Linked DNA regions of Lacibacter sediminis. The protein of the gene in region 2 interacts with the protein of the main gene of each other region in a pairwise test. Links are inferred from orthologs where the notes say so. Each region holds a gene or a part of one and is shown on either strand. Other genes may lie near its edges.

Region 1 (12,735 bases), 1.1 Mb from region 2 along the record:
AGCCCATGCATGTGGGACACAAGTATTACTGGAATGGGAAAAAAGTAGGTGAGGGGAGTTTAACTGTCCGTTCAACAGTGCCAAGTAAAGCCATCAATTTCGATCTGGTATTTCTAAAGCCATTTAAATCGCAGGCAATTGATGCATGGGATTTTACTGAAGTAGATGGAGGAACAAAAGTAGTATGGCGTAACAGCGGTGCATTTCCTTTTCCGGTTGCACGATTGATGGGGCCATCGATCACAAAGCAACTCAACACACAATTTGAAGACGGGTTACGTAACCTGAAAGAAATGTGTGAGAAATAAGAATAAGTGTTTTATTTATAAGATAGGCCGGTCAAATTGATCGGCCTTTGTTTTGTCAATAAGTTAACAAATGAGGTGAAAATAAATTTGGGCGGCTACGAAAAATCCGTAGCTTTACGAAAAATTCGTAGACATGCTCGAGAAACTCACACAACAGGAAGAGGAAGCCATGCAGGCCGTTTGGCGAAATGGCGAAGGAAATGTGAAAGCATTCCTCGATAACCTGGATATTGATATTCCTTACACAACGCTTGCTTCTACTATTAAAAATCTTGAGAAGAAAGGATACCTTACCAGCAGGCTTGTTGGTAATGCCTATTTATATAAACCGGCTATTACGGAAGAAGAGTATAAAAAGAAATTCATGAATGGTTTTGTAAAAGAGTATTTCGAAAACTCTTATAAAGAGTTGGTGAACTTTTTTGTGGAACAGAAAAAACTATCACCAAAAGAGTTGAAAGAAATTGTTGAGATGATTGAGGGGAAGAAATGATGAGTAATGAATGATCAGTGATGAGTTGCTGATGTTCAAATTTCAAATTCTAAATTATCAAATTGCAATGCCAGTATTAATAGAATATCTGCTGAAAGTATCCATCGCTCTTACGGTGGTGTACCTGTTTTACCAATTGGTATTACGTCGGTTAACATTTTATAACTGGAACCGCTGGTACCTGGTGGGTTATAGCTTGCTATGCTTTGCTATACCTTTCATGAACATTACCGATTTCCTTTTTCGGCATGAACTGGAGGAAGCACAGTTTATACAACTTATACCTGTATATAATCTACAACTGAACAGTCCGGGTTTTGAATGGAACGAATGGACTGTTTCAATAGCTGTACTTGTAACGGGTATGTTGATCATGGGTATCAGGATATTGATACAGTTGTTCAGTTTACAACGGATCAAAACAAATGCAACATTATTGAATGAAGGCGATGTAAAACTCTTTGATGTGAATGAACAGATCGTTCCCTTCTCATTTAACAATGGTATTTATATCAACCGTCAGTTGCATACGGAAGCTGAACTGCAGGAGATCATCCGCCACGAGTTTGTGCACGTTAAACAGAAACACAGCATTGATATTATGCTGGCTGAATTGTTATGTATGCTGTTGTGGTTTCATCCCGCAGCATGGCTCATCCGCAAAGCCATCAGGCAAAATCTTGAATTTATTGCCGATGAAAAAGTATTGCAGGACGGCGTTGATAAAAAGCAATACCAATACCTGTTGCTGAAAGTTGTGGGTAACACCAATTACAGCATTGCACCGAATTTTAATTTCTCATCACTTAAAAACCGAATCATCATGATGAATCAAATCAAATCTGCCCGTGTGCAGATCATCCGCTTCCTGTTTGTATTGCCGCTGGTGGCAGTGCTCTTGCTTGCCTTCAGGGAAGTAAAACAAAAAGAAAAACGTAACGATGTTGCTCAGCAAAACGCTTTGCTTAGAGATACTGTTCCGGCAAACGACATTGAAAATATCAATGTCAATAAAAACAACGATCAGAAAACCATCACCATTACTTTGAAGAATGGCACAACAGAAACTTATAACCTGAACGATGAAAAAGAAAAAGCTGCCTTTGAGAAGAAATATGGTAAGATCGATAAACTTGTGCCACCCCCACCTGCACCACCGGTCGTAATTAAATCAAACAATGTTGAATCAGTTGATGTAAAAAAGGAGAATGGAAAAAATACAATCCAGATACGTTTGAAAGATGGCTCCATTGAAAAATATGATCTTGAAATTAAAGAACAGCGTGAAGCAGTTGAAAAGAAATACCACGTTACCACTACAATACCTGGAGCTCCTATGACAGTTGTTGTAGCTCCCGCAGCACCGGCTCATGAATCTGTAGCATTAAATGAAAAAGGATATTATGTAACTATTGCCGATAATCTTGGTGAATGTGTGGTAATTGTAAAAGATAAAAAGAAGAACATTGTTGAAGCATTAAAACTCACCGACTGGACAAAGAAAGAAGCAGAGTATGAGAAGAAGTATGGTAAAATTCCACCGCCACCACCACCTGCACCAGAAGTTCCAACAAAAGTTTCGGTTGCAACAACAGCAGGAAGTCCTGCAGCAGTAAGTGTTCCTGGTAAAGTAAGTGCAACTTCTCCTGTATCGCCTGTAAAAGAAGTAACCGTTGTTGGTTATGGAACAAAAACAGCTGCAACCGTTGAAGGCAAGCCTGTAACAGGATCGGTAAATTCAACTTCTCCTGCTGCTTCACTAAAGGAAGTAACTGTAGTTGGTTACGCAACTGGTAGTACAAATACAACCTATAAATCAAACCTTGGTCTTGGCTTTAAGAACGGAATTAAACCTGAACTTGTACTTTATATACTTGATGGTAAGGAAGTGAATTACGATGAAGTCAGTAAAGTTGAGCCGGACGATATTGAAAGTGTGAGCGTATTAAAGGGAGAGAGTGCCGAAAAAGCATACGGAGTAAAAGGTAAAAACGGTGTGATCATCATCAAGACAAAAAATAAAACAACAACATTCAATTTTTTTACAACCCCTTGGCAGAAAGAAAGAGAAAAATGCTGATCAGTTAACCCGCAATCATTCAACCTTATTATCAAAGAGGCGAATCATTTTCAAACGTGATTCGCTTTTCTATTCTTTGCTTAAACGGATAAGTTCGGCTGTTGAGACCCCGCCATCAAAATAATGCACTAAATCTCCTTTCTTATTATAGATAGCAATCAGCGGCAGGTAATGATTGAGGAAATACTTCGGGAAAAAATATAATACATCCCTTCCCATAATAATATTCTTATAAGAAGCGATCTTGTATTCTTCATGAAATGCTTTCATCATCTCAAACGGCAGGGTAGTGGCCATTACAATTTGGGCGTCTTTCAACTCTTTGATGTTTTCGATGATCTCTTTGGTTTGTTGCTTGCAATGGTCGCACTCAGGACTGAAGCTGATAAGGATGGTTATCTTTTTTGCGGATAGCTGTTCTGTATAAAAAGCTGTAACACTATCTGGCAGTAACAGTTTAAAATCGGGGAGCTTCAGGTTCTTGAGGTGCAGAGGAATAGAATCTTTGCCGTTTGCAGATGCAGACACTTGAAAGACAAACAAAAAGCTCAATACAAAGAGGACATTCTTCATGTCTGCAAGATAGGTCAAGAGATGATTTATCTTCAATTTGCTGGCAAGGGCAGTTGCCTTATATTTGCAGCCTCAAATTAAATAACGAGTTTTTATGGCAACTACTTCCGACATCAGCCGTGGTATGATTATTAAAGTTGACGGCAGCTTATACAAGATTGTGGAATTTGGCGAAAACAAGACGGCCCGTGCTGCAGCTAAAGTGTGGGCAAAGCTGAAAGGCGTAGATAATGCCCGCTCAGTAGAAATAACCTGGAACAGTGGTGAAACTATTTATCCCGTGCGTGTTGAACGCAAAGATTTCCAGTTCCTGTATAAAGATGATACGGGCTATAATTTCATGAACAATGAAACATTTGAGCAGATCGTGGTTCAGGAAGCATTGATCGATGCGCCTCAGTTTCTGAAAGATGGTGCTGAAGTTTCTGTGCTTCTTAATACCGAAACAGAATTGCCGATGACGGTGGAATTGCCTGATAAAATTGTAATGCTGGTAACCTACAGCGAACCTGGTATGAAAGGCGATACGGCTACCCGTACCTTGAAGGCGGCCACCATTGAAACCGGCGCTACTGTAATGGTTCCGTTGTTTGTAAACGAAGGCGAACTGATCCGCATCAACACCAAAACAGGTGATTATGTGGAAAGAGTGAAAGAATAGTATTTGTGCAATGCATAGTAGAACCGCCTCTGAAAATAGGCGGTTTTTTATTTCAGGGAATTTTCCCGCTTGCATTTACTGGCTTTTTTTAGCATTTTTATGACACCTAAAATCACCCAATGGCTAATCGCTACCTGATTTCTTACACTTTTCTACTGTTTTTTTTGCTGAATAGTTTATGTTCTTATGCCCAGTTTTCGGGGGTGAAGTGGGAGCAGAAGATTTTGGATTCAGTGTTTTATCGAGGGGATAATCCTCCTTCTGAAAGCATTCGAAAGATAATCGAAATGGGAGAAAACGAATTGCTTTTGGTTGGCAGGCATGCCTATGTGGACGTAGAGCGGCTTCATCAATCAACTCTCTTTCCCGCTGGGGCTTTTGGTCTGATAAATGTTATTCCGGTTGATCGATTAGGGGCTGTTACATTGCATAAATTCGACAAGAATCGGAAACTGCAATGGAAGAGAAAGTTTGGCGATGATTGGTATTCTCATACTGTTGATGTTTCTGAAGTAATTCAGACAAAAGATGGTGGAATCGTATGTCTTATAGTAACTCCAACAATCAAATTTGGTTTTGATCAGCCTGTTTATTCGGGAGATAATATTTTTTTTGGAGATGTTTATTTGTGTAAATACGATACCAATGGCAATCTTGTTTGGGAAAAATATTTTGGAGGTAACAGATGGGATTTTGCTTATACATTAAATGAAGACAGGTACGGCAATATTTTAATTGCTGGTCATACTTGGTCAGCTTCTGATAATTTTGCCGGAATTCGACTTTCAGTAGACACTTCTGCGGCTGCTTACAAAATGCATGGCGTACTAATAACTCCTGACAGTGTAACTAATGTTGATACTGTATTGAGAAAGCAACTGTACGAGCAATACAGGGCAATGAACGATGCTTTTATAGCAAAATTTTCAGCCTCTGGTCAATTAATAAAAGCCAAATGTTTTGGAGGCAGTGGGTCCGATAAGTTAGTGCACTTAAAGGATCATCCAACTTACGGTTATGTGGCTATCGGATTCTCTGATTCAAAAGATATGGATTTGCCTGCTACTGGAGCAAAGGGAGGGCTTTGGATGCTTCATCTTGACACAGGACTAAACATCGTTCAGAATAAGTTGCTTGATTCAGGTTTTGTTGGAAAAAGTATTTTTTTCGAAAAAGATAACAGGTTGTTTTTGACGGATTCGGTAAAGTTTAGAGAATTAAATTATAACGGAATGGTTATTCGTGAACATAATTCAGGAGCTGTATTGTTTAATTATTTCGGATACTTTGATAAAAGCGGGTTTATCTACCAACCACAAGGAAATGCTGGGATTGCTTTATATGACAGCACACTCCAACCAAAAGGAGTCATGAAAATTCCTGGATGGATTTACGGTTATCATGCTGTGCAGGGTAACAATAGAAGCGACCTTTTTTTAATTGGAAATAAAGGCAAGTTTGAATACTATACTGGAACAACCGATCCGGACTGGAATGTGTACAGTAAAGCCGTAATGAGCTTTGCTGATCAGTTTAACTTTATAAAAGGAAAAGTATATGTTGACAACAATAAAAACAATCTGTTTGATGTGGGTGAGCCGTTTTTAAATGGAATAAAAATTGAAGCTCAAAAACAGAATAATTTATTTACAGTTACAACAGATACAGAAGGCAGATTTAATTTGCCCCTGGATACAGGTAGTTATAATATTAAAGTAACTTCTCCATTGCCATATTATAATATAGTTCCTACGGCAGCGAATGTTCAATTCACGACTTTTGGTGAGAGTGATTCTGCTGACTTTGCCCTTCAACCCATCCCGAACAAAAAAGACCTTAGTATCAATCTTCTTCCCTTAAACATTGCCCGCCCCGGTTTCCCTGTTCAATATCAATTGATATGCACGAACCAAGGAACAGAAACCATTTCAAATGCGCAGGTGAAGTTTTTGAAAAACCCAAGAGTAAACTTTGTTTCTTCATCACCGGTAGTAAATACAACTGTAGGCGATACATTGATCTGGAATATTACTTCTTTGAGCCCCTTTGATACGTCGTACATTAATTTGAATTTAAGAATTGCCGCACCGCCAGCGGTCAATAATACAGATACACTTTTATTTAAATCATTTGCATACCCAATAATTGCTGATGAAACCCCGGAAGACAATCAGTTTAACTTAGTTCAACAGGTACAAGGTTCTTACGACCCCAACGATAAAACAGAAACACATGGCGGCATCATTACACCCGAGCAATTGGCTGGTAATGATTATCTCACTTACCTCATCCGTTTTCAAAACACAGGCACAGATACAGCTTTCAACGTAATGATCAGGGATACGCTCACAAACAAACTGGATTGGGGCAGTTTTGAAATGCTGTCTTCCAGCCATCCTTATCAATTGTACATGATCAAACCACATATCCTTGAATGGAGCTTCCCGAACATTCTGTTGGTTGACAGCAATAAAAACGAACCGGCTAGTCACGGTTTCATCGCTTACCGCATCAAACCAAAATCAAATCTTTCAGTTGGCGACACCGTGCTTAACAGGGCACATATTTATTTCGATTACAACCTGCCGGTGATTACGAATGATGAATTGACGGTTCTCAGGAATACGGTCATTACTTCGGTGGTTGATCTTAACCGTCCCGACAATCAGCTGTTCCTCTATCCCAATCCTTCAAACGGATTGATAACTATTGCAAAGAAAGAACGGATGGCAGGAGATGCGATCATCTATATTACCGACATGGACGGAAGACTGGTTCATCAAACAGATCTGGGACGGATAGCAGTCGATCAATTCAGTCAAAGTATTGATATCAGTGATTTATCGAGGGGAGTATATGTGGTGAAATTGCAGGTTGGGAAGACTTCGTTCACAACAAAATTCATACTTCAATAAGCAATTTGAGGTAGGGTAGACAAGATTAAAATCGCTCGTTTTTTGTAGTTTTTTCTCTCTTTTTGGGTGATTTTGGCTCATTTTTAGCCAAAATCATAAAAATTTGCTCATTTCTGGAATTGATTCCCTTATCTTAGCCGCCCGTTATTACTTAACATTTTAAACCTCACGATCATGGATTTTAAGCAAATTCAGGAATTGATTAAACTGGTCAACAAATCCAACCTCAGTGAACTCACCATCGAAGAAAAAGACTTTAAGGTTACGATAAAACAAAAAGAAGAGATCATTCAGCAAACACTCATCTCAGGTCAGTTTCAGCAGGCTCCACAGCAGTTTGCTCCGGCTCCTGCGCCAGCTGCGTTACCTGCCGCTGCTTCTGCTGCTCCTCCGCCAGCAACAAAAGCTGATGATACCAGCAAGTATATCACGATTAAAAGCCCGATGATCGGTACGTTCTACCGCAAGCCTTCACCCGATAAACCTTTATTTGTAGAAGTAGGATCGGAAGTAACGCCGGGTAAAGTGGTATGTATCATTGAAGCAATGAAACTTTTCAATGAAATTGAAAGTGAAGTGAAGGGTAAGATCGTGAAAGTACTGGTTGAAGATCAATCGCCTGTTGAATACGATCAGCCTTTGTTCCTGGTAGATCCTAGTTAATTTGATAATTAATCAATTTGAAAATTTGAAAATGTAAAACTCATTTTCGATTTTCTTGTTGTACATCATTTTCAAATTAGCTAATTCTAAAATTTTCAAATTAAACTTATGTTTAAAAAGATATTAATTGCCAATCGTGGTGAGATTGCATTGCGTATCATCCGCACCTGTCGTGAAATGGGCATTAAAACGGTTGCTGTTTATTCAACGGCCGATCGTGAAAGCCTGCACGTGAAGTTTGCTGATGAAGCGGTTTGTATTGGTAAACCTGCAGGTGCAGAATCTTACCTCAACGTACCAAATATTATTGCTGCAGCAGAGATCACCAACGCAGATGCTATTCATCCCGGTTATGGTTTTTTAGCAGAGAATGCAAAGTTTGCTGAGATATGCGGACAAAACGGAATCAAGTTTATTGGTCCCACACCTGATCAAATTCGTTCAATGGGCGATAAGATCACAGCAAAAGAAACCATGATCAAAGCAGGTGTACCTGTTGTACCCGGTGGTGGTGGATTATTGGAAAGTGCTGAGCAAGCCAAAGAAATTGCAAAAGAGGTTGGTTATCCTGTTATTTTAAAAGCAACTGCAGGCGGTGGTGGTAAAGGAATGCGTGTTGTGTGGAACGAGGAAGAATTGGAACGTAACTACGATACCGCAAAGCAGGAAGCTGGTGCTTCTTTCAAGAACGATGGTATCTACATGGAAAAATTTGTAGAAGAGCCACGTCATATTGAGATACAGGTTGCAGGCGATCGTTACGGAACTGTTTGTCATTTAAGTGAGCGTGACTGTTCTATTCAACGTCGCCATCAGAAACTGGTGGAGGAATCTCCATCACCTTTCATGACACCTGAATTACGTAAAGCAATGGGAGAAGCTGCTTGTAAAGCAGCAGCTGCAATTGGTTATGAAAGTGTAGGTACGATCGAGTTCCTGGTTGATAAACACCGCAATTTCTATTTCATGGAAATGAACACACGTATCCAGGTAGAACATTGCGTAACAGAAGAAGTAACAAACTTCGATCTCATCAAAGAACAGATATTGATCGCACAGGGCGAAAAGATCAGCGGGGAAAACTATGAACCGCAGATGCATGCCATCGAGTGCCGCATCAATGCTGAAGATCCGTACAACGATTTTCGACCATCACCAGGTAAGATCACCACATTGCACCAGCCCGGTGGACATGGCATACGTATCGATTCGCATGTGTATGCCGGTTATGTGATCCCTCCTTATTACGATTCCATGATCGCAAAAATTATTGCAGTTGCACGTACACGTGAGGAAGCCATCAATACCATGAGTCGTGCATTAAGTGAGTATGTGATTGAAGGAGTGAAGACGACCATTCCATTCCATCAACAGTTAATGCTCGATGAGAATTTCCGGAAAGGAAATTTCACAACGAAGTTTTTGGAAAGTTTCAAAATGAAATAAAGAAAAGTCCCCCGCAGAAACGGGGGACTTTTTATTTGGGGTTGAATTGGTTGATGTGCCGTTACTCATGCCTCTTGGTGTCGTTGTTGGTCGGCGAGAAATAAGGGCGAGGTTTTCAAATTTTCGTTTCTGACTTTAGTTTGTTTCGCCAAATTTGATAATGCAATAAGACCTGCACTTGCAATTATTGCACCACCTAAAAAAGGAAAGCCTGCACCAATTAAATCAGGAATAGAAGCAGAGAATAGAAAAGGCAAGCAAAAAAGCATTCCCAATGTTCCAAAGGCAATAGCTGTATAAGCACCAAATCTTATCAATGATCTCAAGTCATAAATATTTTGATGTGATGGGGAATAGTTAAAAACAATGTCTCTAAGAGTAGTTGTCTGACAGTGTGCAAACTCTTCAATCGTCCATGTACCGATTGGTTTTGCATTTCGTCCATTTAAAAAATCTTTATAGAATGTTTTCCATAAGTCAGGAAGAAATAATGCTCCAAAAGCAAAAATCGCAAAACTGGGAATGGAATAGTTTCTGTTACCAAGCATAAATGCCTGCATTCTGATTTCATCAACGGGGGTCATTTTAAAATCCAGCAATACATGTTTTAAATCATGGCTCTCATAGTTTGGGACTAATCGTAGGCCATTTTTCTCCAGGCAATTTGCAATATCTTTTCCAAGTGTTCCCTCTGGGAGTTCTTGTAATTTCTTTGCCTTCTGTTCATACAAAGCAATGTCATGAAATTGTTCAATTGTCCAAACAGATAAATGAAATGATCTTTTAATAATTGATCTTGCAATGAGTTGGAATATGTTCATTATTATTAGATAAATAGTAAGACTAATTACAGGTAGCTCTAAATTAAATGTAAGCTTTTGTACTTCCAAGTTTTTGATTTTTTATTGGTGTATTCTCATCTTTAATTTAACAACCCAATATGATGAAATAAAAAAGACCCGCAACAATCTGCAGGTCTTTGTATAATTGGCATAGTAAGTAGCTTAACGCAAGAACAACAGCTCTCTGTACTTCGGCAAATACCAACTGGCATCATCAACCAGCAGTTCAAGTTTATCTACATGGTAACGTATCTCATCAAAGAACTTGCCTTTCACATCATCACAATAAGCAATAGCTTTTGCCCTGCTGTCTTCAATCACGTTTGCTTTTTTACGTGCTTCAATCATTTGTTCCACCAGGTCGCTGCACTTGTTGATGTGCAATGATATTTTTTCAAGTATCTGTAATTGGTTGGCGTAAGATTCTTTGTTGATACCAATATCCTTTAACCCTTTAATGTTTGTGATCAATACATTCTGGTATTTAACAGCAGCCGGTAATACATGGCTTGTACAAAGCTCACCCATTACACGTCCTTCGATCTGTACCTGCTTAATGTATTTCTCCAATTCAATTTCATGACGTGCTTCAAGTTCAGCATGTGTATACACACCAGTATTTTCAAATAGTGCTTTTGCTTTTTTTGTTACCATCGCATCCAATGCGTATGGTGTTGTTTTTACATTGGGTAATCCACGCTTCTCTGCTTCTTTGGCCCATGCTTCACTATAACCATCACCTTCAAACAATACTTTCTTGCTTTCGCTTACATAGCGTTGCAAAACATGCATGATGGCAATTTCTTTTTTCTCACCTTTTTCAATCAGCCCATCAACTTCTTCTTTGAACTCAGTTAATGTTTGCGCCATAATTGCATTCAATACCGTCATGGCATTTGAACAGTTCGCACTTGAACCAACAGCACGGAACTCAAACTTATTACCGGTAAAGGCAAATGGTGAAGTACGGTTACGATCTGTATTATCCAGCATAAGCTCAGGAATACTTTTATGCAGATCGAGTTTAAGAATAGCTTCATCCTGTTCATCAAACTTGGTGGTCACACGTTTTTCAACTGCGTCTAATACTTCAGTTAAATATTTACCAACGAACACAGAAATGATAGCAGGAGGTGCTTCGTTTGCACCCAAACGATGATCGTTACCTGCACCTGCAATAGAAGCACGCAATATATCAGCGTACTGATCAACTGCACGAACAACATTGATAAAGAACGTGAGGAACATCAAATTGGTCTTAGGCGTTTTACCTGGTGCCAATAAGTTTACACCTGTATCAGTACTTAAACTCCAGTTGTTGTGTTTACCACTTCCGTTAATACCGGCAAATGGTTTCTCATGCAGCAACACTCTTAATTTATGACGGCGTGCAACACGATCCATTACATCCATCAATAAAGAATTATGATCAATGGCAACTGCAACTTCTTCAAAAATGGGAGCACACTCAAATTGTGCAGGTGCGACCTCATTATGACGTGTGCGTAAAGGAATACCAAGTTTGTACGATTCATTTTCAAAATCACGCATGAACGCATACACTCTTTCAGGAATAGAACCAAAGTAATGATCTTCCAATTGCTGACCTTTTGCAGATTGATGACCAAACACGGTACGTCCGCTCAACAACAGATCAGGTCGTGCATTATACAATCCTTCATCAACCACAAAATATTCCTGTTCCCAACCAAGTGTTGGTGTAACCTTCGTAATATTCTTATCGAAGTAATAGCAAACATCAACTGCTGCTTTGCTAACTGCTTCCAATGCTTTTAATACAGGCCCTTTATAATCAAGTAACTCACCTGTGTAAGAAACAAAGAGTGTAGGTATACACAATGTTTTACCATTGCCGATCTCCATAATAAAGGCAGGAGAGGAGGGGTCCCAGGCAGTGTAACCACGTGCTTCAAATGTTGCACGAATACCGCCACTTGGGAATGATGATGCGTCAGGTTCCTGTTGGATGAGTGCACCGCCATCAAACTCTTCAATTGCAGTACCATCGCCTTTTAATGTAAAGAACGAATCATGTTTTTCCGCAGTTGATCCGGTTAATGGCTGAAACCAGTGTGTGTAGTGTGTAACGCCTTTGCTTTCGGCCCATTGACGGATACCTGCAGCGATCTGGTTGGCATTGGTACGATCGATCTTTTTATTTCCTTTGATTGATGATGAAAGACTTTTGTATGCTTCATCACTCAGATACTCACGGGCAGTTTTAAGTGTAAAAACATTCTGACAAAAAATTGCTGTGATCTTTGCAGGTGAACCAATATCAAGTGATTGCTGGTTCTGTAAATTTTTAATGGCCTGTAAACGTAATGACATAAAGTGTATTTAATAATTTGATCAGCACAATGGCATCAATCAGTTGAAAATAATACAATCAGTTTGCGTTGCGAATTTCAGATTTTTAACGGGAAGTAATGGAGAAAAAAAATCCCCCTTTTTTACAAGGGGGATTTTTGAAAGTTCTATTCAGTAATTATGCTTTTACAGATTTCACTGTTTTGATAATACGTGCTGCTACTTTGTAAGGATCTGCTGCAGAGTTTGGACGGCGATCTTCGAGATAACCTTTCCAGCCCCACTTAGGAACTACAACAGGAATACGGATAGAAGCACCACGGTCAGAAACACCATAGCTGAAATCGTGAATGCTTGCAGTTTCATGCTTACCTGTTAAACGCAGATGGTTATCTGCACCGTATACTTCAATATGTTCTTTAA
Region 2 (16,409 bases):
TTCATTAATGTGAAACCAATCACAATAGAATTACGTAAATTGTTAAACACAAACCATGAAAACATCAGTACAATTGAATAAGAATCTGTAATCTTTTTTGAGCAGACCTGTGCAGTACTGAAAATGTAAAATGATGACAGCTTTAACCAAACAAAACAAACCGGTTATACTCAGGCAACTGGACGGTAATGATCTTGATCGCCTGCTTGCTTATCTCCATCAACTAAGCCCGGCAACGGTAAAGCGTTTTCAGCCACACTCTTTTCATAAAGAAGAAGTAGTGAATTTTTATCATCATCACGAGCATGAAGCATGGGTAGCTGTTGATCCATCATCTGAAAACATCATTGCCTATACAGTTCTGAAAAAAGGCTATCTGCATCATGATTACCCACGCTTGCAACAATATGGCGTAGATATTTCCTATGATCATTGTTATACCATTGCTCCGTCGGTTACAGACGAATGGCAAAGTACGGGTGTTGGTCAACTACTATTTAACAACGTACTTACAGAAATGAAGAACAGAAATGTGAAACAGATCATTCTTTGGGGTGGTGTGCAAACGGATAACTATAAAGCTGTTCGTTTTTATCAAAAGAACGGATTCCGTTCCCTCGGCCATTTTCAATACAATGGCTTAAATGAAGATATGCTCCTCCAGCTTATTGATTAGTTTGTAAAACTGAATCCATTTTCTTCTTATTTTCAGTTTCAAATCATCAACTACATATGCATGCAGGTCGCCAGTATTCACTGAAAGAATTTCTTGTCTGGACAAGAGATGAAATATTCAGACTGTTTATAATTTCTGCTATCCCTACGGTATTGTATCAATTATTCGATTGGCATTGGCTGGCCATTCCATGGGTACCGATTGCGATGATTGGTACCGCTGCCGCTTTCATAGCGGGTTTCCGAAATACACAAACCTATAGCCGCTTGTGGGAAGCAAGACAGATCTATGGCTCTATTGTAAACCTGAGCCGTGCATGGGGCATGATGGTGAAAGATTACATAAAAGATGAAGCCGCACACAAGCCAATTATTTACCGGCACATTGCGTGGTTAACTGCACTAAGGTTTCAATTGCGTGAAACAAGAGCATGGGAGAATACACAGAAGCGATACAACATCGAGTATAAACGTTTTTATATTATTCCTGAATGGCAAAGCAAAAAAGAAGATGAATTGAAACCCTTTTTAAGTGATGAAGATTTGCTGCATTGTCTGCAAAAGAAAAACTGTGCTACACATCTTATTAAACTCCAGTCAACCCATTTAAAAGAGTTACACGAAAAAGGACAGCTTGATACGCTTTATCATATTGAACTGGAAAATATGCTGGTGAATTTATATGAACAGCAGGGCAAATGTGAGCGTATTAAGAATTTCCCTTACCCACGACAATTTGCATCGATCAATTTATTTTTCATTCGCCTGTTTACATTTATTGTACCGTTTGGCTTGTTGAATGAATTTCAAAAACTGGGCGATGTTTATGTTTGGTTGAATATTCCGTTTAGTTTAATTGTGGCCTGGGTGTTTATGAGTCTTGAACGTGTAGGCGAAGCCACAGAAAATCCGTTTGAAGGCAGTGCGAATGATGTGCCTATTACTGCATTGAGCCGCACTATTGAAATTGATCTGCGTGAAATGCTTAACGAAAAAGAGCTGCCGCCGCCTGTAACTCCCGTAAATAACATACTGATGTAAGTAAAGCTACCAGGTTGTTTTTCCCATTTTTAAAAAGGCTTTCCCTATTTGCATTTTTGTATGCAATAAGAAATTATTTTGCATCGTTATCTCATTGATTCGATACCCTCCTTCTGCACTGTAAAACCGTTTCAACTGCTTTATTTAAACAAAATATGCTATGAAACTTTTTACATCAGTACTATTACTGTTTACAGTGCTTATAATGGCCTGTTCAACCAATTCAAGTCCGGCCGCATCTGTTCCGGAAACAACAAACGCAACACCGGTTGTTTACAAATCCACCGCTTCATCAACTACAAATGTTGACAAGACCGGCATTCGTCCCATGCAAAAATATTACCGACCTGCAGGTACAGCTACAGGAACAGTTCGCATTATCATTGACAAATCTGATTTTGAATTGCGTGTGTACGACAGCAAAGGATTACTGGCTGCATACCCGGTTGTATTTGGTCTGAAACCGTTGGAAGATAAATTTATGCAGGGCGATCGCAAAACTCCCGAAGGCTCGTTCAAAATTACCTATGCTAAAGAACATCAACTATGGAGAAAGATGTTGATGCTGGATTATCCAACAACAGAAAGCATGATCAAATACAAACTCCGCAAAAAGAATGGACTTATCCCTGCAAATGCAAATGTTGGTAACGGGATAGGCATTCATGGTGTTGAAAGAGGTAACGATTATTTTATTGACCGTTACTACAACTGGACCAACGGATGCATTTCACTCAAGAATACACATATTGACGATCTTGCCCGTTATGCACAAACAGGTACGATCGTTACTATTCAGAAATAAATGCTTAGTTGATATTGCACAGATCAATTTCATCCATTGATTTAGTGCTAAGGATAACTTTGTTGATCACCTCTTTCATGTTATAGTAAACGATCATGATGCCAAAGGCCATTTGATACGCTTCCCAATTGGCATCTTTCATTTTAGGATTACCAAAGCGTACAAACAGATCATCTCGTTTGGCACCCAAAACCGGAACACTGAATTTTCCTTTGAATGCATCTGTGATCACTACATAATCACGTTGTACGTAAAAGCAGATGCCTTTATCGTCGTAATAAACACCGCCACCACAACCTGATTCGTTTCCTTCTTTATCGGCTGAAGTAAAGCATGGTAGCTTGGCTTTGATCTGTTCAGGATCGGCATTGGGCTTTGCTTCATTGATCCAGCCTTTGTACACATCAACAGTGATAACGCCACAATCTGGCTTTGTTTTTAATTGGGCTGTTGCCGCAGAACCAGTCAGTAAAACTGCACACAGAAGAAAAGCATATTTCATAGTAACTAATTTAAGAATGCTGCAAATCTCCTGTATAAGTCTCAATTGAACAAATGAAGCTTTACGCAATAAGGGTTAATTAGTAGTGCAGAGATCTATATCATCAGTTGTTTTGGTACTGATGATCACTTTGTTTACAACGCCTTTTGCATTGTAATAAACGATCATGATTCCATAAGCCATTTGATAGGCTTCCCAGTTAGCATCTTTTAGTTTGGGATTACCGAACCTTGTAAACAATCCGCCTTTTTTAACACCCATTACAGGCGCTGTAAATTTCCCTTTGAATTTTTCGTTGATCACAATGTAATCACGTTGCGTATAAAAACGAACACCTTTATCATCCAGGTAAACCCCACCACCACAGGTAGAGGAAGGCGCTTCTTTTTCGGAAAAAGTAAAACAAGGAAGCTTTGTTTTTATTTGCTCAGGATCGGCATTAGGTTTGGTTTCATTGATCCAGCCTTTGAATACATCAACCGTTAAAACCCCGCAATCAGGCTTTACTTTTAATTGAGCTGATGCTGCAACACCAGTGATCAGGAATACAAGCAGAACCGCAGTCTGTCTCATAAAATATTTTTCTTTATTACTGCAAAATCCCTGCTAAAGTTTGTTTTACCCAGCTTTCTTTGCCGGCAACAGGAAATTTTTATCTTCACGGCATGTTTTTTCTGTTATCGAAACTTCTGTCCATTTTTATTTCGCCCTTTAACTGGCTGCTCATTTTTGTCCTGATCACTTTTTTTACAAAAGACCAGCAACGAAAACGCCGACGGCTTATTTTCTGCATCAGTTGGTTCCTGCTTTTTTCAAACCCATACATCATTCATAAACTTTCGCTTAGCTGGCAGGAAAAGCAAAAAATATTGACTGCAGGTGAAAAATATGAAGCAGGTATTCTACTGGCAGGTTTTGTTTCGTTTGAATTTAAAAGCAAACAGGGTTTTTACGGCGGCGCAAGCGATCGTTATATACAGGCCGTTCGTTTATACAAACTAGGGCACATCAAAAAAATATTGATTACAGGTGGCAGCGGAAGTGTGTTACGACAGGAATATAAAGAAGCGGATTTTGTAAAAGAAGAATTGTTGTTGATGGGCGTTGCGAAAGAGGATATATTAAGCGAGAACCAAAGCCGCAATACTTATGAGAATGCTGTTTATTCAAAAAAACTACTTGATTCATTGCAGTTGAAAGGTCCTTACCTGCTCATAACCTCGGCGATGCACATGAAACGTTCGCAGCAGGTGTTTACAAAAGTGGGATTGAACACCGTTGCTTACCCCTGCAACTTTACGTCGATCAATAATCCGCAGCTATTCTGGGAATCTGTTACACCGTCGCATCATGCATTTCAGGGATGGGATAATTATTTGAAAGAAGTAGTTGGGTTACTGGTGTATAAGATGACGGGCAAAGCTTGACAAAGACACAAGGTTCAAGGAAGAAAATCCAAAAAACAAAATCCAAGGAACAAACCGCAAGCAGGGACCGACTTACAACTTAGAACCTTGAACTTACAACTTTCTTGTCTCCACCGTATGCATCTCCCCTAACTTAAACAACACTTCTTCCAACCTGTTTTTAGGAATACTGATCTCAACATCACAGAATAAATTCTGCTCTTGTTTTATAACAGTGCAATTGTATTGTTTTACTATGATCATTACATCGTTCATGCGTGTATAATCAAAGTGCAATTGATAGTTCACTTCAATTTGCTTTTGAATGATGGGCGTTGTTTGCAAAGCCAGCGATGTAACTGTTCTGTACGCATTGATCAAACCTGGCACACCTAACAAAGTGCCACCGAAGTATCGCACCACAACCACCAGCACATTGCAAAGCTGCTTGCTGTCGATCTGTCCAAGAATGGGCCTGCCTGCACTGCCTGATGGTTCTCCATCATCACTCACACGAAATGTATTGCCATCAACACCTAACCGATACGCAAAACAATGATGCACCGCTTTTGGATGTTCTTCCTTCAGCAACTTCATCTTTGCTTTAAAATCATCAACCGAAGTTAGCGGGTAAGCATAGGCCAGAAAACGACTACCCCGGTCTTTAAACTCGGCTACAACAGGTTGGGCAATGGTATAATAAAATTCTTCGTTCATGTAGTGAATAGTCAATGGTGAATTGTGAATGGGAGTTTAACAATGAGCAACGTTATCCATAGGCAATTAATGCAATAGCAACAATGGATAATACAATTCCCATCCAGTTAAGTTTGGTCAATTTTTCTTTGAACATTAAAAATGCCGCCACCGTACTGAATAACACGATGCCCATATTATTGATGGGGATGATGGCAGAACTGTTTCCTGCAAATGCTTTCAACACACCCATGAGGCACCAGATCGAAAAATAATTCGGTATACCAATGATGATTCCTGCAAGAACAGCTTTTGGTTCAAACTTTATCCGTCCGCTTGCAAACAGGAAAACTAAACTGATAATTCCAATAGACGCAGCTGCTGCAAATGCACTGATGAGATATGCATTTTGATTTTCTTCGTTGATATAAGTTGTTTCAACATATTTGATCATTGTATCGAGCAAACCACTGGCAACAAATAAAATCACCGGCAAAAGAAAATAGGCTGTCTTTACTACTTTGCCGGAAGGTTCAACATGTCCGGGTGCTGGCCAGCAGGTAAGCACTACTGCAATCAGTGCTGCAACTACACCAACTATTTTAAAAATTGTGGCTTCTTCGTTATACAGGTAAATGGAAAACAAAAAAGGTATTACCAGCGACAACTTATTTCCAACTGATGCAACAGCTACACCCATTGTTTGTGCAGTCTTGGCAATTACATTGAACAATGAAATAAATATAGTGCCCATCAACATGGCCCAGCGAAACCACTCCTCGCCCATTACATCTTTGTTAATAGGAAAAGTTCCATTCACAAAAGAACCTGTAATAACACAGGTAATATAGTTAAATACAATTGCCTGGAATGTATTGATGCCAAACTTCTCAACAAGCTTAAACGACAATGTTAACCATGAACTGAAGACAATACTACCGAGCAACAATAAAAGCATATTACAATGAGTGATGAGTAATGAATGATGAGTTTATAAAGTATCCAATTCTATCTGAACCGATAAGTTGTTCGCCTGTTTGTACGGAATTGATCAATTGTGGTGCTGTTAATCCATTATCGACAGTTAGTTGATCGTTGGTAATGATTCTTGCTTCATCCCACAAACCGGCAGCAATAAAACTTTGCAGCAGTTGCGCACCGCCTTCCACAATTACGCTGTTAATGTTGAGTTGATATAATGCATTTAATAAAGCAGGAACGGTTTCGGCATTTGGCAATTGATAGTATCGCACATTCACTTCTTCACTATTTTTTATTGAATTAAAAATGATGGTTTTTGCTTCATCATTAAACAGTTTTAATGTATTCGGTAACCGCAATTGTTTATCCAGCACCAAACGAACAGGTTGTTTGCCGGGCCAGTAACGGTTGGTAAGTTGCGGATCATCAAGCAAAGCAGTATTTGTTCCTACAAGTATAGAAGCTTCTTCACTGCGCCATTGATGTACCAAACGGTTGGTCATTTCATTACTGATCAACAATCGCTCCGACGATTTAGAAGCCATCATTCCATTCTTTGTTTGTGCCCACTTGAGAATGATATAAGGACGTTGCTGCCGGTGAAACGTAAAGAACCGTTTGTTGAGATCAATACATTCGTCTTTCAACACATCAACGATCACTACCACACCAGCAGCTTTCAGTTTTTCAATTCCCTTGCCATCCACTTCTTTAAACGGATCTCGACAACCGATCACCACTTTCGGGATCTTGTGGTTGATGATGAGATCGCTGCAGGGCGGCGTTTTACCAAAATGGGCACAGGGTTCGAGTGAAACGTACAAAGTAGATTGTTGAAATTTATCGGTCTGGCCGTTTTGAACAGCCTCACCTATACAATTTACCTCCGCATGGGCTTCGCCATACTGTTGATGCCATCCTTCGCCAATGATCTCGCTACCATGTACCAACACCGCCCCAACCATGGGATTGGGCGCAACCGAACCTGTGCCTTTACGGGCAAGTTCAATACAGCGTTGCATATATTGTTCGTCGGTGATCATCTGTAAGGCTGCAAAAATAGCGGATTCGGAAGAAGCAGGTAGATTTGCGTATGACTTGGCAGGAACAATACCAACACTTACGGGAAGCATTAACTGCTGTACATGAAATATCTGAAGCTGAAGCGATGGCTGCTTTAGTAGTTGAACATGTAGGTAAAAAGAAGTTGTATCACCTCAAACAAGAGAACATCCCAGCTGAAGAAACCCAAAAGATTGATCGCATTCTGCAACAATTGCTCACTCATCGTCCGCTACAATATGTATTGAACGAAGCCTGGTTCTATGGGTTGAAGTTTGAAGTAAATGAAACTGTGTTGATACCAAGACCGGAAACAGAAGAATTAGTTGATTGGATCATCAGGGAAGTACGAAATACGAAGTACGTGGTACAGGATTCAGCCTCACTCGCCACTAACTATTCACCACTCACCATTCTCGACATCGGTACCGGCAGTGGCTGCATCCCCATCGCTCTCAAAAAAAACCTTCCCGAAACAGAAGTCTCAGCCATTGATGTTTGCAGTGAAGCATTACACACAGCTACAATTAATGCTGTAAACAACGAAGCAGAGATCAACTTTCAATTGCTTGATTTTTTGGATGAGAGCAAATGGAGTGAACTAAGGAAATACGATATCATCGTCAGCAATCCACCCTATATCAAAACAACAGAAGCAAACACGATGAGTAAACATGTGCTGGAGTTTGAACCGCACAAAGCTTTGTTTGTACCTGATGTAGATGCATTGTTGTTCTATCGAAAGATCGCTGACTTTGCATTGCATCATCTAAAGTCAAACGGAGCTGTGTATGTTGAGATCAATCAGCAGTTGGGGAAAGAAACCGTTGAATTATTTCAGCAAAAAGGATTTACTGTTGAATTGAGGAATGATATGAGTGGGAATGAGCGGATGATAAAAGCATTTGTGAGCAGTGAAAAATAAATAGCACTAGGTTGTCAATCTGCAGTCACCTTAAATGCGATATTATTGGGTAATGCTATGATATTCCCTTGTTGATCTTTGACTTTAACCTCATCGAAAATCACACTATATCCTGCTTTTATTCTAGCCCATGCACTCAACAAGTAATCAGGAAATGTTGCCGACGAAATTATTGTGTAATATGGTTCGGCAAATTCTTTATCGACGGTTATGTAAACTACGGCACTAACCAAGTCCAGACCTGGAGTTAAACTGATTCGATCAATTTTTTTGAACATAGATACCGGAATATTTCCTGTATAATATCCGAGAAGATTAAAGCCATGTTCAATACCGTATCCATCATAAACAATTTTTTCAGGGGAAGTAACTACGATGTAGCTTTCCCTTGCAAGTAACATCTTTTTCCCTTCGTTAACATTGTAGGCAGAAACCACTACCCTGCCATTTTTTAAACTATCAACAAGATATATTTGTTTATCAGGGCTAAAAATCCTTCCCTGATTTACCGTGATCATCATCTGTTTTCTTACATTACTATCGGATACAACCGCTATTGCATTCGATTTATCAGAATACATTGTATCGCCCTTCGCATTATAAATTGAAACAGTATTATTTACAGTTTGCCCACCAACCGAAATAGCAGTAAACAATAACAAAAATGTAAGTGCAGACTTGCAAGAGTTATATGTGCATATAGGTATTCTATTCATCGGTAAGATGTATCAATTTTATCGGCGAAACTGCATTTGAATACTTCGTACTTTCAACTTCCCACTTTGTACTTTACTGCACTCCTTTCTTATCAACACTCATCACCGCCTTCACACCCAAGCGATCGGCAGCACGGAGAACTGCAGCAAAACTTTCAATGGTGGCGTTACGATCGGCATTGATCACAATACTTACTTCTTCTCCGCTGTTGCGTTTAGCGCTGATCATTTGCGAAAGCGTTGTATCCATCAGCAACGGATCAACAGGTTTGGAGCCAACATAAAAATGATTGGTGGCATCAATGGTTACCACCACCGTTTGCTTACTGCGGGTATTGCTTTTGGCTTTTGGCAATGATGCTTTGCGCACATTGGGGTTAGCCAGTGTTGATACAATTAAGAAAAACATCAACAGGATGAACAGGATATCGTTCAGCGCATCTGTAAACACCTCCGATGATTCTGCTCTTTTCTTTCTGAGATTCATGCGTGAGTTGGTTTAACGGGTTGGTTCCTGCAATACATCAAGAAAATCGGCAGCTGATGCTTCCATTTTATTCAATGCTTTCTCCACCTGCGTATGCAGAATGTTATGGCACAGGTAAGCGATCAAACCGATCACCAGACCACTGATTGATGTAATCAGTTTTGTGTAGATACCGCCGGCAATGGTACTCAGTTCATATTCGCCGGTGGCATTAATATTAAAGAAGAGTTGCATCAAACCAACCAGTGTACCCACGAAACCAAAGATGGGCGCCACTTTAGAGATCACGGAAAGGATGTTGACGTTACGCTCCAGTTTATACATCTCCAGCTGGGCCACATTCTCCATACTGTTCTCAATAGAATCGATGGGCTTGCCAATACGTTGCAGACCTTTATCGATGATACGTCCAACTGGATTTTGTGTGTTACGGGCAAAGTTGCGTGCTGCTGTTACGTTGCCGCTAAGGATATTATCACGAATGATGTTCATGAAATTACCATCCACTTCAGTGGCTTTTTTAATGGCCAGCCAGCGTTCAACAAACACATACACGGTGGCCACGCTCAACAATAACAAAGGGATCATGATCCAACCGGCCTGCATCAGCAGATCGATGAGATGCATTTCTTTTTTGGGTACTACCTGTGTTGTTGCTGCATTGGTTAAGGTATCAACTGCATTCTGAACCTGGAGAAGAAAGAAATTCATATCTGTTCAATGGTTTTAGTAATTGTCACATTCCTAAAAGGTTGCGACGGTCAAATGTAAATCTTGCAAAGCATCTAAACGTGCGCTTTCACTGTTTATTTTCCACAGTCAAATATGCGTCCATGTTTTAACGATTTGTGTTAGAGGAAAGCTAAAACAGAGCCGATAGTGGTTATTGGGTAGTAGGAAGTGGGAAAAGAACTCCGGCCCTTACTACTAACTACCGGCTACAGGCTATGGACTATCGGCTAACATTCAGCAGCTTCTTGCCTTTTGCTATTTCCCCCACTTCAACTACCTTCGCAGCCGATAATTTTCAAATTACTGCATTTTCAAATTTTCAAATTCTTTGTATGGCATACGATGTAATTGTTCTTGGTAGTGGCCCCGGTGGTTATCCTGCTGCTATCCGTGCTTCACAGCTTGGTTTTAAAGTTGCAATTGTTGAAAAAGAAAGCCTTGGTGGCGTTTGTTTAAACTGGGGTTGTATTCCAACCAAAGCCTTGTTGAAGAGTGCTCAGGTGTATGAATACATGAAACATAGTGCCGATTATGGTATTTCTGCCAACGATGTTAAACACGATTTTGGCGGTGTGGTAAAACGCAGCCGTGGTGTGGCCGATAAAATGAGCAAGGGTGTTAACTTTTTAATGAAGAAGAACAAGATTGATGTGATCATGGGTTACGGAAAAGTTGCCGGCAAAGGCAAACTGGAAGTAACTGCTGCAGATGGAAGTAAACAAACAGTTGAAGCTAAATATATAATTATTGCAACAGGTGGCCGTAGTCGTGTATTGCCTTCAATGCCCCAGGATGGTAAAAAGATCATTGGCTACCGTGAAGCAATGGTGTTACCAACTCAACCAAAATCTATGATCGTGGTGGGCAGTGGTGCCATTGGTGTAGAGTTTGCTGATTTTTATAACAGTATGGGTACAAAAATTACAATCGTGGAATTTATGCCACGTGTAGTGCCTGTTGAAGATGAAGATATTTCGAAAGAACTGGAAAAGCAGTTCAAGAAAAAAGGCATTGCTATTATGACCAGTGCTGAAGTAACAAAAGTTGATACGTCTGGTGCAGGTGTAAAAGCTACTGTGAAAACTGCTGCGGGCGAACAGGTACTTGAAGCAGACATTTTATTAAGTGCGGCTGGTGTTGTTGCCAACATCGAAAACATTGGATTGGAAGAAAACGGTATTAAAACAGATAAAGGCAGAATTGTTGTTGATAAATATGGTGCAACATCAGTACCCGGCATTTATGCAATTGGTGATGTGGCTCCCGGCCAGGCGCTGGCACACGTTGCAAGTAAAGAAGGTATCAATGCTGCTGAGCATATTGCTTACATGGAAAAGAAATACAACCACGCTCCTGAAGCAATGGACTACAATAACATTCCTGGTTGTACTTATTGCACTCCTGAAATTGCATCTGTAGGTTATACAGAAAAAGCAGCGAAGGAAGCAGGTTACGAAGTAAAGGTTGGTAAGTTTCCGTTCATGGCGAGTGGTAAAGCAAGTGCAGCAGGTAATACAGATGGTTTTGTAAAAGTGATCTTTGATGCAAAATATGGTGAGTTTCTTGGTGCACACATGATTGGTGCCGGTGTAACCGAATTGATCGCTGAAGTAGTTGTTGCACGTAAACTTGAAACAACTTATCACGAGATATTGAACGGTGTACATCCTCACCCAACTATGAGCGAAGCGTTGAAAGAAGCAACTGCTGCTGCTTATGGTGAAGCGATTGATATTTAAGAGTTTGAACGAGGAATAAAATTGATTTGATTCAAAAGATAAAAAAGCCCCGACAGAAATGTCGGGGCTTTTGATTTTCACTGATATTGAATCAACACAATAAAACATCCAGTTCCAGTTCAGTTTTATGCAATGCGCTTTCAAATGCTTCTCTCCCATTCAATGCGCAGGTAGTAAGATTGCGGTAGTAGTTTATTCCTTCCCGAAGATTAGTACAGAAAGAAGCAATGTATTTTTTCTTTTTTGCATCTTGCTCAATTGCTGCACGATCTGCCAATTGCTCACGGAGATAGTTCATATATAAATTCAGCTCGGCAATAAACATGTGCGGCCGGTTTTTATTTTCCATGATATTTTCACGGCCATAAATATGATTTGTCATCGTTTGCAATGAAACCACTTTGGAGAAATTAGCGATATTCGGGCCGGGACAAATTGTTACCGCTTCCAGCTTTTTTACAAAAGTTTGCTGATAGTTAATAGCAGCAGAGTTACTTAGACCAACGCATAAACATTCTTTATCCAGCACTTCCTGCACTTGCTTTTCGTATTCCGGCCCCGGAAGCTCAAGTGATTTTAATTGTTCCAGTTTCAGTTTCTGGTATTTTTTTGAAGCGGTGCAGATGGGTTCTTTGGTAAATTCTGTATTGAACGACAAATGTTTTTCAGTGCAAGGGCTGCCGGGATTTCCATTGCTGATCCTTGCTGCTTTTTCTTTAGCCGAACTTGTTCCTTTGAGGTAATGGAAACGCACACCCAACGGTGAGTTGCCACTCAGCACCACATCCTTTTCTTTTGCTGCACATAAGAGTTGCAGAGTTTCATCATCAACAGTTGTGGCTTCGGGCACTAACAAAAACGGTGTGCCCCAACCAGTGCTTTCAATACCATATTGCTGATGCAGAAAAACATCTTCTTCATATGTACCTATTCCACCCTGCACAGAATAAACAATTGCAGGCGCCTTTTCAAAACTGCGGTTATTCTTTTTCAGTTGTGCCGCATTATAAATTTCAAACAAAGAATTGGTCAGTTCTTCTTTCTTCGTTTTAAATTCCTCAAGAATTGGGCCCAACAAATAACCTTCTGTGGCAAATGCATGTCCGCCGCAATTCAAACCCGATTCAATTCTGAACTCACTTACCCAAATACCTTTTTTCGCTAAATATTTTCCTTGTATCAATGCAGAGCGGTAATCACTCACTTTTACAACCACTTTCTTAGTAAACACAGCTTCTTCATTTGCATCAAGCTCTTTGCAATGTTCAAGGTAGTTGTACAAACGTGGATTCATTCCTGCAGAAAAGATCACCGATGAATTGCTGAGATTACTTTTTACAAATCCACGTAGTGCAGCAACAGCGTCCGATCCATCTTCTACCAATGTTCCTTCTTTAGTGAATGTTTCTCGGTCAACTTTGGTCATGATGTTTACATCAATTGTACCGGGAACGATTTGCGAACGCAGATAACTTTCGATCTTTTCTTTTTCAGATTGATCATTTAACTTTATCATCTGCCTGTATAGTTGTTTCAACGCACTATCCTCCGGCAACATTTCAAAATACTTGATGATCTCCGAGCCTTTTTCAAAAGCTGCTGTTTTCAATTTCTCTACCTGCTCCTGCACAATTGCGTTTACAAGGTTGAGATAATCGGTAATTCGCTTTGCCCTGTAATCTTCTTCATGCACAGCAATAGGTGTGTAAGGAAGATTCGCTGTTTGATAATAATGACTACGCATCATTTCGATCAACCGGTCTTCCACAATGGAAATAACGGATGAAATGCCGAAGCGTGCAACTTTAATGGGACTATCAACAGTATATGCCAATCCCATTACGGGAATATGAAACCTGTGCGGAGAAGAATAATTCATGAGTTGAAATAAACAGACGAAAACCGGCCTGAAATTTTTGGATAGTGATGAATAAATAGTGGTTCGATTTGACCAACTTTTTTGCTAGCGCAAAAGTATCCTGTATGATCAGTAGTAAGGTTTTGAAACAACTGACAGTAAACTGATCAAAAGATGATCTTCGTCAGCTCAGTTTTAAACATCGGTGATAATTCACATCCATATCTACTAAACCCCGGAGAGACTTACTTCAACAGAATATTTTATCTTCCGTTTCAAATCACGTTTGCATGCAACCAAAACAATACGGCATTTTCTCCCTACCTGTTATCGTTGGCGCTTTAGGATTCTTTGTTGACATTTATGATCTCCTGCTGTTCAATATCACGAGGCGTTCAAGCCTCACTGAATTAGGCGTTCCTGAAAACGAATTAAAAAACATTGGTGAAAACTTATTGAGCTGGCAAATGCTCGGCTTAACCATCGGCGGTATTCTTTGGGGAATACTGGGCGATAAGAAAGGAAGAAAAAGTGTGCTCTTCAGTTCTATCTTATTGTATTCGCTGGCAACTGTTGCCAATGGATTTGTAACAGATGTTGAGCAATACCGTTGGATACGTTTTATTGCGGCATTAGGCTTAGCCGGTGAATTAGGCGCCAGCATTACCTTAACAAGTGAACTGTTGCCAAAAGAAAAACGAGGTATTGCTGCTGCTATCATTGCAACAAGCGGTGTGTTTGGCACCATCACTGCTTATTTTATTCATTACCTGAGCGATGAAAACTGGAGGCTCTGCTATTTTATAGGCGGCGGCATGGGACTGGCTCTTTTATTTTTGCGGGTAGGTTTTCTGGAGAGCCACATGTTTGCAGCTGTAAAAAAAGACAACACACCCCGTGGCAATTTTCTCATGCTGCTAAATAACAAAGAACGTTTTGTGCGTTACCTGCGGGCTATCACCATTGGCTTACCTGTTTGGTACATCATCGGTATCATTATCAGTTTTTCCGATGAGTTTGCCAAGCAGTTCGGCATTGCCGGTTTCGATCAACCAAAAGCATTGATGTTACAGTATGTCGCCTTGGTGTTTGGCGATATGGGTGCCGGACTTTTAAGCAACTATTTAAAAAGCCGGAAGAAAACATTGTACATCTTTTATGGTATTACTGCTTTCTTTATTCTGTTGTTCTTTGTTTTAAGAGGAGGCGGCAGTGCATTTAACATGTACCTCATCTGCATGGGGCTTGGCTTTGGTTCCGGTATTTCCGTTTTATATATTACGATGAGTGCCGAACAGTTTGGCACCAACTTACGGTCTACCGTAGCAGTATCAGTTCCAAATCTGGTGCGTGGTTTTCTGCCGCTGATGTTATTATTATTTCAGTTCTTACGAAGCAATGTTGTGTTTAATAACTATGTAACAGGCGCATGGGTCACAGGCGTTATCATTCTTGCCATTGGCATTTACTCCGTTAGTAAAACAAAAGAAACATTTGCTAAAGATTTAGATTTTGTAGAATTATAAAAAAATACAATTGCTAACTTTAGCTGATGCAAAAGCATTTAACCATTTTTCTCATTGTCAATTTTTTCATTACGGTATCTTTTACCCAAACAGCATTACCGCAGCAGGAGTATCTGAAGAAAAATGCCATTGTATGGAACAACCGCTTTGCCGATCCTGAAAAACTATTTGACAAGAGTTTGCTGAAAAATCAACTGTTCCTTATCGGTGAAGGTCATGGTGCGCAATATAATACCGAACTGCAATTTGACATGATCCGTTATCTGCAGAAAAAAACAGGCCTGCGGTTCATTTTACTGGAGTTGGGTTTTCTCGACCAGATCTATCTCAACCGTTATCTCACTACAGGCAATGAACGGCTTTTGGACAGCTTCTTTCATTTTCACCCGAATACATTCTACTTTAATAAACAATTGTTTCAGTTCTTTCAACAGTTGTATAGCTTTAATCAATCACTACCAGAAAAAGATAAACTGCAGATCATAACCGTTGATCTTGATTTTGCTTATCGTGATGCTCTTCTGTTTCTGAAACGGGAAGCACTTACTTCAATACCTGAAGATCATAAAAAGTTATTCATGGAGATGGACCCGGTGAATGATACAGCAAAAATCCTCATCAGTAAATTTGATGAAGCCTATTCCTTTTTCAACAAGAACAACATCAACTATAAAAAATGGCTTGGCAATAACTATGAAAATGTAAAACACCTGCTTGACAATATTCATCAACGGCTTTATATCGCAACCAGCAAACGAAATGACCTGCGTGATTCCGTGATGTATCAAAATTTTCTTTACGCAAAAGAACGCTACGGTATTAAGCAGAAAAAAGTGATTGGCATCATGGGCAGCTTTCATGTAAAGCAACAAGATGCTCCGGAAGACCCACGTTTTGCTACGATCTTAAGAAAACTAAATGCTGTGAACGGCATTGTATCATTTATGAGTGTATATAATGGTGGTGAAGCAATGCTGCCAAACAGAAACAATATTGTTGGTACAGACAATAAAAAGAAACCATTCATTAATGCAAAGATCACAAACGGTTCTTTATCCGGTGCTGTTAAAGAATTCAATCTGCTGGAACCGTTCTTTGATTCAAACAAAGCATATCTCTTCCATTTAAACAGGAAAGCAACTCCCTTTTCTCAATCAGATGAGTTTACGCTCAGCGAAGACCCAACCCTTGTTACAACTATTCAGCTTTTTCAAATCCTGATCCTGTATAATCAATCACCTGCCACTATTCCGTATAA

The links.
Region 1: the proteins of ribD (region 2) and accC interact in binary tests that used the Escherichia coli proteins (3 or more experiments, as listed by UniProt). The link is inferred for Lacibacter sediminis from one-to-one orthologs.

Annotation. Positions count from the first base shown.
Region 1 is NZ_CP060007.1:3,401,814-3,414,548, reverse strand. The notes cover bases 7,132-9,970. They hold accC (acetyl-CoA carboxylase biotin carboxylase subunit), read left to right. Parts: upstream 7,132-7,801; coding sequence 7,802-9,139; downstream 9,140-9,970. Other genes in these bases: H4075_RS14470 (hypothetical protein), read right to left, coding at 9,205-9,970; accB (acetyl-CoA carboxylase biotin carboxyl carrier protein), read left to right, coding at 7,205-7,693. In the rest of the region: H4075_RS14510 (SRPBCC family protein), read left to right, coding at 1-308; H4075_RS14505 (BlaI/MecI/CopY family transcriptional regulator), read left to right, coding at 442-801; H4075_RS14500 (M56 family metallopeptidase), read left to right, coding at 869-2,881; H4075_RS14495 (redoxin domain-containing protein), read right to left, coding at 2,951-3,454; efp (elongation factor P), read left to right, coding at 3,549-4,115; H4075_RS14485 (DUF7619 domain-containing protein), read left to right, coding at 4,403-7,030; more of H4075_RS14470, read right to left, coding at 9,971-10,029; H4075_RS14465 (glutamine synthetase III family protein), read right to left, coding at 10,144-12,333; H4075_RS14460 (glutamine synthetase beta-grasp domain-containing protein), read right to left, coding at 12,491-12,735. UniProt on the Escherichia coli protein: This protein is a component of the acetyl coenzyme A carboxylase complex; first, biotin carboxylase catalyzes the carboxylation of the carrier protein and then the transcarboxylase transfers the carboxyl group to form malonyl-CoA.
Region 2 is NZ_CP060007.1:2,247,489-2,263,897, reverse strand. What follows is about bases 5,118-8,003. They hold ribD (bifunctional diaminohydroxyphosphoribosylaminopyrimidine deaminase/5-amino-6-(5-phosphoribosylamino)uracil reductase RibD), read right to left. Parts: upstream 7,150-8,003; coding sequence 6,085-7,149; downstream 5,118-6,084. Other genes in these bases: prmC (peptide chain release factor N(5)-glutamine methyltransferase), read left to right, coding at 7,200-8,003; H4075_RS09675 (EamA family transporter), read right to left, coding at 5,199-6,083; H4075_RS09680 (IMPACT family protein), read right to left, coding at 5,118-5,146. In the rest of the region: H4075_RS09715 (sugar porter family MFS transporter), read left to right, coding at 1-8; H4075_RS09710 (GNAT family N-acetyltransferase), read left to right, coding at 131-676; H4075_RS09705 (bestrophin family protein), read left to right, coding at 733-1,716; H4075_RS09700 (L,D-transpeptidase family protein), read left to right, coding at 1,877-2,521; H4075_RS09695 (hypothetical protein), read right to left, coding at 2,526-3,023; H4075_RS09690 (hypothetical protein), read right to left, coding at 3,099-3,596; H4075_RS09685 (YdcF family protein), read left to right, coding at 3,689-4,450; more of H4075_RS09680, read right to left, coding at 4,544-5,117; more of prmC, read left to right, coding at 8,004-8,093; H4075_RS09660 (hypothetical protein), read right to left, coding at 8,108-8,809; H4075_RS09655 (ExbD/TolR family protein), read right to left, coding at 8,883-9,296; H4075_RS09650 (MotA/TolQ/ExbB proton channel family protein), read right to left, coding at 9,309-10,007; lpdA (dihydrolipoyl dehydrogenase), read left to right, coding at 10,361-11,767; H4075_RS09640 (hypothetical protein), read right to left, coding at 11,859-13,646; H4075_RS09635 (MFS transporter), read left to right, coding at 13,916-15,151; H4075_RS09630 (TraB/GumN family protein), read left to right, coding at 15,178-16,409. UniProt on the Escherichia coli protein: Converts 2,5-diamino-6-(ribosylamino)-4(3h)-pyrimidinone 5'-phosphate into 5-amino-6-(ribosylamino)-2,4(1h,3h)-pyrimidinedione 5'-phosphate.